DNA from 4 places in the Actinospica sp. genome. Region 4 is predicted to be linked to each of the others. Evidence: riboswitches for the same ligand, from Rfam matches in the RefSeq annotation. Region 4 holds a riboswitch; each other region holds the start of a gene.

Region 1 (3,200 bases), on a different contig from region 4:
TCGGATCAGCAGGGCGGCGCGGTGCAGCGGATCTTCCTGGAGGAGTACGGCTGGGTGGAGGCGGGCGACCACCGCGACCTGACCGGCCGACCGCGATTCTTCACCGCCCGTAAGGACGGTCCCCGCAATTGACCTGACTCGACGTCAGGTGCGAAATTACTTCCTCGATTCCTGGAGGCTGTGAGTACCGTGAGCCGCCGCTACGACTGCGCCGAACCGGACCAGCGGGCGGTCGGCCTGCGCGAGGCCGCCTCGACGATCCGCCGGAGTGACCTGATCGTGCTGCCGACCGACACCGTGTACGGCATCGGCGCCGATGCCTTCTCCAGCAGCGGGATCGCCGCGCTGCTGGCGGCCAAGGGCCGCGGCCGGGACATGCCGGTGCCGGTGCTGGTCGGTTCGCCGAGCACGCTGCACGGCCTGGTGTCGAAGTTCCCGGAGAACGGCTGGGACCTGGTGGACGCGTTCTGGCCGGGCGCGCTGACCATCGTGGCGCGGCACCAGCCGTCGCTGCAATGGGACCTCGGCGACGCGCGCGGCACCGTCGCGCTGCGGATGCCGCTGCACCCGGTGGCCATCGAACTGCTGATGCAGACCGGCCCGCTCGGGGTCTCCTCGGCGAACAAGACCGGGCACGCGCCGGCGACCACCGCCTCCGAGGCGCAGGATCAGCTCGGCACCGCCGTGGACGTGTACCTGGACGGCGGACAGACCGCGGACAATGTGCCCTCCTCGATCGTGGATCTCACCGGCGAGGCGCCGAAACTGCTCAGAGAGGGCGCGCTCACTTTCGAGGAGATCGCCAAGGTGGCCACGAATCTGACGCGCTGAATTCTTTTATTCAGGCAGGCCGAAATCCCGGACGCAGCGAATGCGTCCGGGATTTCGGGTTATTGCTTAACCTCAGCCGAGGTTGAGGACCTGGCCCGGGAAGATCAGGTTCGGGTTCGAGCCGATGGTCGACTCGTTGTTGGTGTACAGCGAGTGCCAGTCGGAGACGCCCTCCTTGGCGGCGATGCCCGAGAGGGTGTCGCCGGACTGCACGGTGTAGCTGCCGCTCTTCGAGCTGGAGCTCGAGGAGGAGGACGAGGCGGCCGGGGTGGAGCTCGAGTCCGAGGAGCTGGTGTTGCTCGAGGTGGACGAGCTGTTGTCCGAGGTGGACGGGGTGGAGCTCGTGTCCGTGGACGACGAGGTGCTCGAGGAGCTGGAGCTGTCCGAGGAGGACGAGCCCGAGGTGTTGGTGCCGGTGTAGGTGGTGGAGCTGCCCGCGTTGGCGCCGCACACCGGCCACGCGCCGATGCCCTGGCCGGCCAGGACGGCCTCGGCCACGGTGATCTGGTCGGCCTCGGAGGCCAGGTTGGCGGACGCGGCGTACTGGTCGCCGCCGTAGGCGTCCCAGGTGGACTGGGTGAACTGCAGGCCGCCGTAGAAGCCGTTGCCGGTGTCCGCGGCCCAGTTGCCGGAGGACTCGCAGTTCGCGATGGCGGTCCAGTTCACGGAGTCGGCGGACGCGGTGCCGGCCAGGGCGACCGGAATGGCGATCGCGGCGCCGGCGATGGCGGCGGTGGCTACGGCGCGGCGGGTGAAGGACTTGGAGGCAAGAGCGTGCTTGGGCATGCTGAAGTCGTTTTCCTCTCCCACGCCTGCGAAGTGAGCTGTCGGATTCGGGCCGGAAAGTAGCCCTACCTCCGAAGACCACAGTCCCCGGTCGGATTCACCCCGAGCCGTTGCGAACGGAGAATCTCCCGTCGCCCCGGCGAAGTTTGGTTCCTCCGCTCCAGCCCTCAAGGGTTTTGGTTGCCGTGATCGGAGGGCTGGATTAGGCGTTCTCGATCACGGTGCCCGGTATGCCGGGCGTCTTCGACGGTAAACAGTTCTTCAGCAGGATTTCAAATTAAACGTACGTGGGCAGGATCACATCAACTGGCAGTGATAACAATATAACTCTACGTATCAAATTAATCATCATTTATCACGGAGAGTGTATCGGTAATGCCTGACAAGTAGTGTGACTCTTTCGGCGTGTCCGGAGAGCGATCGTCCGGTCACCCGGCGCGCGCGGCGGTTCGTGAGCCCGCCGTGAAGCAGACACGCGAGATCCTCGGCCCCGTCCTAGTGCCAGATCCCGGAACCGCACCTACTGTGGACTGGTAACCGCACGGATCCCCCGGTTTCCCTCCCTAGGAGCGTGGTCCTGATGGCCGCCGTCGCCGCTCCCGCCCACGCGACGCCGCACGCCGCGGCGCCCTTCTACGGTCCGGACTTCGCCGCCCTGGTCCGCACGGACCCGCAGGTGGCCGGCATCGTCCTGGACGAGCTGGAACGCCAGCGGGGCAGCCTCCAGCTGATCGCGAGTGAGAACCCGACCTCGCCCGCGGTGCTGGCCGCGCTCGGCTCCGTGCTCTCCAACAAATACGCCGAGGGCTACCCCGGCCGGCGCTACTACGGCGGCTGCGCCGAGGTGGACCGGGCCGAGCGGCTCGCGATCGAGCGGGCCAGGGAGCTGTTCGGCGCCGAGCACGCCAACGTCCAGCCGCACTCCGGCGCCTCGGCCAACCTCGCGGTCTACGCGGCGCTGCTGCATCCCGGCGACCGCGTGCTGGCGATGGCCCTGCCGCACGGCGGGCACCTCACCCACGGCTCGCCGGGCAACTTCTCCGGCACCTGGTTCCAGGCCATCGGCTACCCCGTGCGCGAGGACAACGAGCTGATCGACTACGACCGGGTGCACGAGCTGGCCCGGGCGCACCGGCCGCGGCTGATCATCTGCGGCGCCACCGCGTACCCCCGGCTGATCGACTTCGCCGCCTTCCGGCGGATCGCGGACGAGGTGGGCGCCTATCTCCTGGTGGACGCCGCGCACATCGCCGGCCTGGTCGCCGGGGGAGCGGTGCCCTCGCCGGTGCCGTACGCCGACGTGGTGACCATCGCCACGCATAAGACACTGCGCGGTCCCCGCGGCGGCGCGATCCTGTGCAAGGCCGGACTGGCCGACGCGATCGACCGCGCCGTGTTCCCCTTCGCGCAGGGTGGTCCGCTGATGCACGCGGTAGCGGCCAAGGCGGTGGCCTTCGGCGAGGCGGCCACGCCCGAGTTCGCCGCGTACAGCAAGCAGGTCGTGGTCAACTGCCAGGCGCTCACCTCGGCGCTGGCCGAGGAGGGCATGCGGCCGGTGAGCGGCGGGACGGACACCCACCTGG
Region 2 (3,200 bases), on a different contig from region 4:
GGCCGCAGCCATTCCGCGGGCTCGATCGCGGGATCAGTGCCCTTACCCTGACCGCCGCCGTCGAGCGCGAGCAGGTCGAAGGGCCCGTATCCGCGGAGCTCGAGCCAGTCGCCTCGCAGAATGCCGACCTGTGGCACGTCGTGGAAGAGCTCTGCTACCCGGCTCGCGCGTTCCGCGTCGTGCTCGACGCTGATGATGCGAGCGTTCGGGTGCGCGGCACTCGCCAGCCAGGCCAGGCCGACGCCGCAGCCGGTCCCCGTCTCGCCGATCACGCCCGGACCGACGCCGCGTGCCAGGACTCGGAGCAGTTCGCCGTGCTCGGGCAGCGAGCTGTATGCGAACCCGGATTCGCGGGCCAGCGCCACGGCCGCGCCCACCAACGCCGGAAGTTCGCCGGCCGCCGCGAGGCCCTCGTGCGCGGCGGTGCCGTTCATCGCCATGCGACCAGGTATATAACAGCGCACCGCGGTACGCGACGAAGCCCCGGGCATCGGGAGAGGGTGACGCCCGGGACCTCGTCGCGTACCGCGATGAATCAGCTATCCGGCCTTCAGCTGTATGGCTTAGTAGCCGTACCAGCAGGAGCCGCCGCAGCGATCGGCCACGACGGTGTCCAGACCGCCGTAGGTGTCCTGCGCGTAGATCGCGGCCGCGATGATGTTGCTGACCGGGTCCCAGATGTCGGTGTAGCCGGAGAGCGCGTACGCGTCGAAGGTGGTCTGCGTGGTCTGCATCAGACCCTCCGACGGGTTGCCCGCGGCGGCGTTGGAGTCCGAGTTGTTCTGCGCGCCCGGGTTGCCGCTCGACTCGTTCATCGCGGTCTCGTAGATCGCGTTGTACGACACGGAGTAGCCGTGCTGGCTGAGTATCGAGACCGCCTCGTTGATCCAGCCGTCCAGGTTGTCCGCGTACGAGCTGGACGAAGAGGACGAGGACGACGACGAGGAGCCGGACGAGGCCGAGTCCGCCGAGGAGCTGGACGAGTTCGTCGCGCTCGACGAGCTGCCGGAGCTGTCCGACGAGGAGCTGCTTGAGCCGGAGTCGGAGCTCGAGCTCGACGAGCCGGAGGTGCTCGACTCCGCCGACTTCGAGTCCGCCGGCAGCTCGATGGTCCAGCCGGTGACGATCAGGTTCGGGTCGGTGAACGTCCCGCCGTTCGGCTCGGAGCGGTCCTTGTTCAGCGTGAACAGCTCGGGGTAGTCGTCACCGTTGCCCAGCGCGCGCTCGGCGATGCCGGAGAGGGTGTCGCCGGAGACCACGGTGTAGCTCTTGTCGCTCGAAGACGAGGACGAGGACGACGTGGTGGACGAAGCGGTCTTGGACGCCGAGGTCTTGACGGTGTCCGAGACGGCCACGACGGTGCCGGTGCTGGTGGAGGCCTTGGCCGCCTGCAGCGCGGCGGCGCGCAGGGCCGCGCCTGCCACGTGGATGGTGGACTTCGGGTGCACGGCCACCGTCGTGGTGGCGGCGGAACCGCTGGTCGCGGCCTGGGCCAGGGCGGGCATTGCGGCGGCGCCGAAGGTGGCGGCACACAGCGTGACGGTCCGGGCCCGCTTTCGGGCGCCGAAAAGCCGGGGCTTGCGGTGCGAAGACATGCTTGCTCTTTCCTCTTTGGCCGCCTACCGGGTTAGCTGACGGGTTCGGGCGCAAGAGGTCGCCCTACCGCGCGGACGCGGATTCACCCCAGGGGGATTGGGTCCCCGGCTCCTCGCGGGCCGCATCAGGGCCCGCGTGAACTCGGCGGTGTTGCTGCCGCTACGGAAATTCGTAACTGAACACCAGCAACTGGATGAGCACACTAGGCCAAAACGGACCCCGGTTTCGAGCCAGAGATGTCACCGAACGATAACGATGCGGAGGGTGGTCAACCGACTCCGCAAATCACTGAGGGCAGACTTCGATATTCATGAATAATTCGGACAATTCAGCGGAATTGACGCCGCGTCAGCTGACTGAGCATGATCTATTCGGCGCCCCGGTGCCGTGGCGTATCGTCGTCTGAGGACGGCGAAGCGGCGGCGGATCAAGGGCGAGAGGGCGGCTCCCGTGACGGAGTTCAACACGCAGGGCGACGATCACCTCACCACGGCGGCGGCCGGCGGAGCGGGTGAGGATTCCGGACACGACGGTGTCGGCGCGGGCGGCGGCTGGCGGATCAGCCGGGTCCCGGTCCGCGACCTGATCTTCGACGTGGCCGAACAGGGCGTGCCCGGCGGTCGGCCGGTCCTGCTGCTGCACGGCTTTCCGCAGACCCACCGCGCGTACGACGCCGTCGCGGCCCGGCTCGCCGCAGCCCATGCTCCGCTCCGGCTGCTCGCCCCCGACCAGCGCGGATACTCCCCGGGAGCGCGGCCGACCGACCCGGCCGCTTATGCGCTGCCGGCGCTGGCCGCCGACATGATCGGTCTGCTCGACGCGTGTGGGATTGAACACGTCGACCTCGTGGGCCACGACTGGGGAGCGATGGTCGCCTGGTACCTCGCGGCCCGCTACCCCGAGCGCGTGCGCACTCTCACCGCCATTTCGGTGCCGCATCCGGCCGCTTTCGCCGAGGCATTGGGGGAGAGCGCGGAGCAGCGGAAAATGTCCGAATATGTCTATCTTTTCCGTGACCCGGATAAGGCCATCCCGGTCCTATTGGAGGAAAACGCCCGACGGCTGCGGGGCATGTATCACCCTTTGTCCGATTCGGCGATCGAGCCGCATCTCTCCGTGCTCGGCGAGCCCAAGGCATTGCGCGGCGCCCTCAACTGGTACCGCGCGGCCAAGTTCGGCGAGGGCACGTCCGTGCCGCCGATCGAGGCGCCGGTCGTCTTCGTCTGGTCCACCGGGGATATCGCGATCTCCCGCGACGCCGCCGAGCGCTGCGTGACGCACGTCGCGGGCCCGTACCGCTTCGTCGAGCTCGGCGGCGTCAGCCACTGGATTCCGGACGAGGCGCCGGACGCACTGGTCGAGGTCCTGCCGTTCCCCACCTCCGCGGGTGACGAACCCCGGAGAGTTTCATCTTGACTCTCGTCGAACGCTGGCTCGCGGCTCTGAACGCCTCGGCCGGCGAGACGACTGACGGAATTGCCGACGAATCGGCCGTCCGCGCGTGCCACGACCTCGTCACGCTCTACGAGGAGTCGCACCGCGCGTATCACAATGTCAGGCATCTGACAGAAGTGCTCGACATCGTCGACGAACTCGCGGATGAG
Region 3 (3,200 bases), on a different contig from region 4:
CAAAGCGTCCGCTAGACGAGCCTCAAGACCCTTACCAGACGGTCGCGGACGGCAGTCGCCCATCCACTGTTGGTTAGCCGGATCTCACGCCGAGTCAAGCTTGTGGCAACTTCGAGACGAATCGGTGACATGCGCCGGGTCGATCTGTTAGGTTCTGGCCTCAGCGCAGCCGGCGGACGTCGCGAACCCGCGACACCGGACGCGCCCGCCGAGTCCCCGCGAGGGGAGCCGGGGACCCAACTCACCAGGTCCAGGCCTGGGAATCCCCGGGGTGAATCGGCCGCGTCCCACCCATCGGGGCAAGGCCGTAGGGCGACCTTCTTCCGCCCGAACCCGTCAGCTAACCCGGTAGGCGGCCGAAGGAGAGGGCCGTTCAACCGACCGTGGGCAGTCACAGCGCCAAACACAGCCGCAAATCGCCGATCGTCCGTTCCGACGCCAGCCAGTCCTGGACCCGGAAGTACCCGGCGATAACCGTCGCGGCACTCGCGGGAACCGTGGTCGGCGCGCCGGGCGGCGTGGCCGCGGCGATGACGATCAGCGGGCACGCTCCGAGCAGCGCCCCCCACCCGGCGACCGCGGACGCGGTGCCGGTCCAGGCCACGACGGCGAGCGCGCAGCCCAGCGCCGCGCAGACCACGACGGTGCCTAAGGCGACCTCGGTGAAGATATCCGCCTCGGCGAAGGCCTCCGCCAGCGCCTCGGCGTCGGCGTCCGCCTCGGCTTCCGCCTCCGCGTCGGCCAGCGCGAGCGCGAGTGCGAAGGCCTCGGCGAGCCCGACGTCCTCGAACCCGTACGCGTCGGTCACCTGGGGCCAGCTCGAGCCGGTGGCCGAGTACGGATCGCAGAACACGTTCACGCCGAGCACCGACCAGTGGGAGAACGCCCGGGCGATAGTCCAGGTGGCCGAGAAGCGCGGCATGCCGCTGTACGCGGCGGTCGTCGCCGTGGCCACCTCGATACAGGAGTCCCAGCTGATCAACCTCACCTCCGCGACCAACGCGGACTCGGTGGGCCTGTTCCAGCAGCGGCCCTCGCAGGGCTGGGGCACCTACGACGAGCTGACCACCCCCTCGTACGCCGCGAACGCCTTCCTGGCCGCGCTCGAGGCGGACGCGCCGGACTACCAGAGCATCTACCTCTGGGAGGCCGCGCAGGACGTGCAGCGCTCCGGGTATCCGACCGCTTACGCACAGTGGCAGAAGCAGGCCACGACGATGGTGTACGACATCGTCAACGGGCAGGCGCCCAGCTGACCGAACCGCCGGAAACTCATGAATTTCTCGGCAGAGCGTGGCCCATCGGTCACGCTCTGTCCGTTTTGCATACGATTTGTGACAAGTCGCGACAAGGTATGTATGGTCGTTTCTTGTGCGACCGGCTGACGCCGTGGAATCCGTCCGGCACCGGTCGCACCCGCCGAGTCCCCGCGAGGGGAGCCGGGGACCCAATGTTCGCCGCGTCGCAGCGGTGGTCCCCGGGGTGAATCGGTCCCTGGGTGCACATCGTGATCAGAGTATGACTCCACGTGCATGAAGGACCGTAGGGCGAACCTCACCTTCCGCCCGAACCCGACAGCTAACCCGGTAGGCGGCCGAAGGAGAGGCTGTCTACACCCGTGTCGTTCCGTCATGCCCGCGCGCTCAAGCGCGTCAAGATCCACCACGTCCCCGCGATCGGTCTGGCGCTCGCCGCCACGGCCCTCACCATCGCCACCCCGCTCACCGCCTCCGCGGACTCGACGCGGCACACCGCCGCGTCCTCCGTGAAGAGCGTCGTCGCGCAGCATGCGACGGCCGCCAAGAAGAGCTCGGCCGCCGCCAAGACGAGCACCGCCGCGAAGAGCACCGCGGCCGCGGCCAAGACCTCCGCGACCACGAGCAACGCGTCCAAGTCCACCGCGTCCAAGCCCACCGCGGCGAAGACCACCACGACGAGCACCGCGGCCAAGAGCACGGCCGCGGCCGCGGCCCCCGCGGCGAAGAGCGCGACGACGGTGTCTTCGAAGCCTTACGCGGGCGTGGGCTACTCGGACCTCGAGCCGACCGGCATCGAGGGCTCGCAGCAGCGCTTCAGCCCGGACTCCGACCAGTGGAACAACGCCACCTCGATCGTGCAGGCCGCCAAGGACCTGAACATGTCGGCGTACGCCGCGACCATAGCCGTGGCCACGGCCATGCAGGAGTCCTCGCTGCACAACCTGACCACCGCGACAAACGCCGACTCGCTGGGCCTTTTCCAGCAGCGTCCGTCGATGGGCTGGGGCTCCGCGTCCGAGCTGACCGACCCGGCGTACGCGTCGAAGGCGTTCCTCAGGGAACTGCCGTCGGACTACCAGAACATGAACCTGTCCGACGCCGCGCAGTCCGTGCAGCGCTCCTTCGACGGCTCGCTGTACTCGCAGTGGGAGAGTCAGGCCGCGTACATGGTGCACACCATCGCGAACTCCTGATCCCCTTCTCCCCCGCACACCGGGCTCCGCGGCCGCCGCGGAGCCCGGTTCTTTAACCTCCTCATAGCGACTAAGTGCAGCTCAGTGCGCTAGTCTCCCGGTCATGGCAGATTGGGAGTTGCGCCCCGCCGAAGATGCGGACGTTGAGCCGATCGCGGAGTTACGCGCGGTGACGATGCGTGCGGATCTCGAGCGGATCGGCCGCTTCGACCCCGATCGCGTGCGCCAGCGGCTACGCAACGGATTCGCCGCCGAGCACACCTGGGTGATCGAGGTCGAGGGCGAGTTCGCCGGCTGTATCGCGCTTCGTCCGGATATCGACGCACACTGGCTCGAGCACTTCTATCTGGACCCGCGCCGGCAGGGCAAGGGCATCGGCTCGGCCGTGCTCAGCAGGCTGCTCGAGCGCTGCGACCGCGAACACCTCGTCGTCCGCGTCAATGTCCTGCACGGGAGCCCGGCGCGACGGCTGTACGAGCGGCATGGATTCACCGTCGTCACCGAGACTCCCGTGGACATCTTCATGCTGCGTACGCCCCGCTGATCAGCGTTCGTACACCAAGGCGCCGCCGACGTACGTGGCGGCCACGCGCGTCTCGTGGATCGCCCCGCTCGGCCCGTCGAAGGGGTCGCGGTCGAGTACGGCCAGGTCGGCGAGCATCCCGGGGGCGATGCGCCCGGTGTTGTCGAGATGGTTCACGTACGCGGTCCCCGCGGTGTAGGCCGTGAGCGCTTCGCTGAGGCTGAG
Region 4 (3,200 bases):
GGCGGGGTTGAGGCCGTCCAGCATCGCGTTCAGGTCCCGCGGCGCCACCGGAGCGGGCCGGGCGGGGGCCTTCGCCGACGAGGGCAGATCCCCCCGCTCCTCCTCGCGGCGGGCCGGGCGGCCGAGGCCGGGCAGCACGGACCCTGCCTGGTGCCGCGCGGGGGCGGGCGGCTTGGGCAGGTCGAACAGGGGGGTCTCGTAACCGCTCATCGGACCCGAGTCTAGAACCGTCCGCCGACAATCGCGGTCCCCGTGAGTTCGGTCACAGGCCGTGCGGGCGCGGACGGTCCGGCGGCGTGATTTGCATTACGGTTGAATAACGAGAACGTCTGATCCCAGGGGATGCATGAGCGAGCGCGAGGACGAGGCACGAGACGAGCAGGAAACCCTGGCAAAGAAGCCGCGACTGAATCTGACCACCAGTCAGGTCGCGGCTTCTGCGTTGGCGGCCTGCTCCGCCTCGGTCGTCGCCTCGTACCTCGGTGTGGCGGGCACGGTCATCGGGGCCGCGGTCGGTTCGGTGGTCGCGACCACGGGCGCGGCGATCTGGGGGCACGTGTTCCGCACCGGCGGGCACAAGATCAAGCAGACGCTGCTGGTGAACGGCGAGTTCATCGAGGTCGAGGTCGACGAGGAGGCGGCCGGGGGCGAGACCGCCGAGGAGTCCGACGCGACCGCGAAGGTCCCCGCCGGACGTTTCTACGGTGCGAACGCGGCGGAGCCGTGGACCCCCAAGGAGGCCACGGCCGAGACCCGGGTCATCCGCGAGGACACGAAGCTGATCCTGCCGCCGGGCATCGACGCCGAGCGGACTCAGCTGATCGCGCCCGCCGAGGCGGCCGAGAAGCCGTCTCGCCTCGCGCGGATCCTCAGATACCGCAAGCCGATGGGCATCGCCGCCGCGATCGTCGCCGTGTTCAGCGTGGCGATCGTCGTCGGCATCTTCGCCGGCGCCCCGGTGCGCAGCGCGGGCTCGTCCACCACGCCGTCCACCACCACGACGACCACCGTGACCGAGACGACGCACGGCGCGGCGAACGACGGCTCGTCGGCGTCCGCGGACTCGACGGGGTCGAAGAGCTCCGGTGCCACGGCGTCGTCCTCGGCATCGTCGTCGAATTCTGCGACGTCCTCGGCGAGCCCCTCGACGTCCCCGAGCGCCGCCGGGTCGACCAAGTCCACCGGCACGGCCTCCGGCTCGCCGCAGGCAGGCGGCGCGACGAGCACCGGCTCCCCCTGACGAACCCGGACCGCGACAGCGTGTTGACCGGCGGGTATCAGAGCGTGCACACTATCCGGGCCTCATGAGAATGAGAGCCTTCGAGATCTTGCCGACAGCCCGTCGGCAAGATCTCTCCCCCGTGGAGCATCACGAAACGGCTCGGCCACCGAGCCGTTTCGTCCGTTTCGCCCACCCGGCAAAACGGTCAGAGCACGCCAGACGCGCACTATTCTCCGGGTCCCGTCGGCTCGCGAATGGCCACGGATCGATCACGACACGGGCAAAGAGACGTTAAAGAGCGGGGCCGAAAAATCGAAGCCCCGCAACCGGATCGCTAGAGTCCACACCCAGATACCGCCCCACGCGGGGTCGCCAGACCCCCGGCGGATATCCGCGCCGAGTCCAATCGGCGGGCCCCACCACCGGGCCGTGCACCGCGAACACCGCGGGACGCGGACGGAACGGGACCGCCGCGGAGCCGGGGACCCACCCGCAAGCACCGGGGTGAATCACCGCGCCCGACCGGTTCGCAGCCGCGAACCGCGAAGGCAAGGTGTAGGGCGACTTTTCCCGCCCGAACCCGTCAGCTAACCCGGTAGGCGCCACCGGAAGAGGAACGCATGCCGTCTCATCGCGCCCCGAAACTCTCGACGCGAAAGGCCTCGGCTGTAGCCCTGGTCGGCGTAGCCGCCGGCTCCACCCTGCTGATGCAGGGCAGCGCGCACGCCGAGACCCTGACGCAGGCCAAGGCCGATTACAACCAGAAGATGCAGCAGTCGGAGGCCGCCACCGAGGCCTACAACGCCGCCACCGAGCAGGCCGCGACGCTGCAGACGAAGGTGAACGCCCTCCAGGCGCAGATCTCCAGCGCCACCGCCGAGATGAGCTCGCTGCAGCGCACGATGGGCCTGCAGGCCGCACAGCAGTACGAGAGCGCCGGGATGTCCTCGACCCTGGAACTCGCGCTGGAGTCCAGCCCGGAGACCTACCTCAACAAGGCGCTGGCCAGCAACGAGATCTCGCAGAAGGAAGCCCAGCTGCTCAAGGAGCTGGCCACCGCCAAGTCGCAGGTCGCCGCCGACCAGAAGCTCGCCCAGACGGAGCTGACCCAGCAGCAGGCGGCCGTGAACACGGCGAAGAAGCAGAAGACCTCCGCGCTGTCCGCGACCGCCCAGGCGAAGTCCGTGATCAGCACCCTGAGCGCGGCGCAGCAGCAGACGATCGTCTCCGGCGGCGGCAGCACGTCGAACACCGTGACGGCGGTCGCCCCGAACTCCCGCGCCGCGATAGCCGTGGCGTACGCGAAGTCGAAGCTCGGTGACGAGTACGTCTACGCCGCCTCCGGCCCCTCCACGTTCGACTGCTCCGGACTGACGATGGAGGCGTGGGCCGCCGCGGGCGTCTCGCTGCCGCACAACGCCGCCGAGCAGATGAGCGTCACGACGTCCGTCAGCGAGTCCTCCGCCGAGCCCGGCGACCTGGTCTTCTTCTTCGACAGCCCCGGCTACGTCGGCCACGTCGGCATCTACATCGGTGACGGCATGGTCATCGACGCACCGCACACCGGAGCGACGGTCCGCGAGATCTCGCTGTCCAACATCGGCATGCAGGTCGCCGGCTTCGGCCGCCCGTAGCCTCCTGCCACGCAAGAACACCTCAGGCCATGTGACCTGGCGGCGTTCTCTACCCCCTCCCCCTCGTGAGGGCGCTGCCATCGAGCGCCCGGATCGCCGGGGCGACGTGAGCCGCAACCTCTCCCCCTTGTGCGGCAAGCGGAGCCCAACCCACCGGCGATCCGGGCGCTAATACTTTTCCCCGGACCTCGACCTCGGCCTAGATCTCGGACTGGATCTCGGCCTGGATCTCGACCTAGAGCGCCGCGGCGCCCTCCGAGCTCGCGTGCATGAAGCTGTTCCACAGTCGCGCGTACGGTCCGTCCGCGGCGAGCAGGTCGTCGTGCGTGCCGTCCTCGACGATG

The links. A riboswitch is a leader RNA that binds a small molecule or an ion and turns the genes downstream of it on or off. The one in region 4 is predicted to bind cyclic di-AMP.
Region 1: linked by a shared signal. The riboswitch ahead of VG296_RS16250 (transglycosylase family protein) and the one ahead of VG296_RS06825 (C40 family peptidase) in region 4 are both predicted to bind cyclic di-AMP.
Region 2: linked by a shared signal. The riboswitch ahead of VG296_RS28775 (LysM peptidoglycan-binding domain-containing protein) and the one ahead of VG296_RS06825 (C40 family peptidase) in region 4 are both predicted to bind cyclic di-AMP.
Region 3: linked by a shared signal. The riboswitch ahead of VG296_RS26345 (hypothetical protein) and the one ahead of VG296_RS06825 (C40 family peptidase) in region 4 are both predicted to bind cyclic di-AMP.

Annotation. Positions count from the first base shown of each region.
Region 1 covers NZ_DASZKT010000129.1:24,418-27,617, reverse strand. Annotated here, with positions in the region: gene prmC (peptide chain release factor N(5)-glutamine methyltransferase) at 1-132, shown strand, start outside; gene VG296_RS16255 (L-threonylcarbamoyladenylate synthase) at 190-831, shown strand; gene VG296_RS16250 (transglycosylase family protein) at 904-1,617, opposite strand; cyclic di-AMP (ydaO/yuaA leader) riboswitch at 1,626-1,835, opposite strand; gene glyA (serine hydroxymethyltransferase) at 2,198-3,200, shown strand, end outside.
Region 2 covers NZ_DASZKT010000257.1:24,544-27,743, forward strand. Annotated here, with positions in the region: gene VG296_RS28770 (O-methyltransferase) at 1-440, opposite strand, end outside; gene VG296_RS28775 (LysM peptidoglycan-binding domain-containing protein) at 564-1,595, opposite strand; cyclic di-AMP (ydaO/yuaA leader) riboswitch at 1,602-1,753, opposite strand; gene VG296_RS28780 (alpha/beta hydrolase) at 2,047-3,012, shown strand; gene VG296_RS28785 (metal-dependent phosphohydrolase) at 3,009-3,200, shown strand, end outside.
Region 3 covers NZ_DASZKT010000230.1:21,368-24,567, reverse strand. Annotated here, with positions in the region: cyclic di-AMP (ydaO/yuaA leader) riboswitch at 207-366, shown strand; gene VG296_RS26355 (hypothetical protein) at 392-955, opposite strand; gene VG296_RS26350 (hypothetical protein) at 921-1,256, shown strand; cyclic di-AMP (ydaO/yuaA leader) riboswitch at 1,408-1,608, shown strand; gene VG296_RS26345 (hypothetical protein) at 1,619-2,452, shown strand; gene VG296_RS26340 (GNAT family N-acetyltransferase) at 2,556-2,996, shown strand; gene VG296_RS26335 (amidohydrolase) at 2,997-3,200, opposite strand, start outside.
Region 4 covers NZ_DASZKT010000043.1:13,153-16,352, reverse strand. Annotated here, with positions in the region: gene pcrA (DNA helicase PcrA) at 1-210, opposite strand, end outside; gene VG296_RS06830 (hypothetical protein) at 347-1,240, shown strand; cyclic di-AMP (ydaO/yuaA leader) riboswitch at 1,681-1,839, shown strand; gene VG296_RS06825 (C40 family peptidase) at 1,843-2,856, shown strand; gene VG296_RS06820 (ABC transporter ATP-binding protein) at 3,092-3,200, opposite strand, start outside.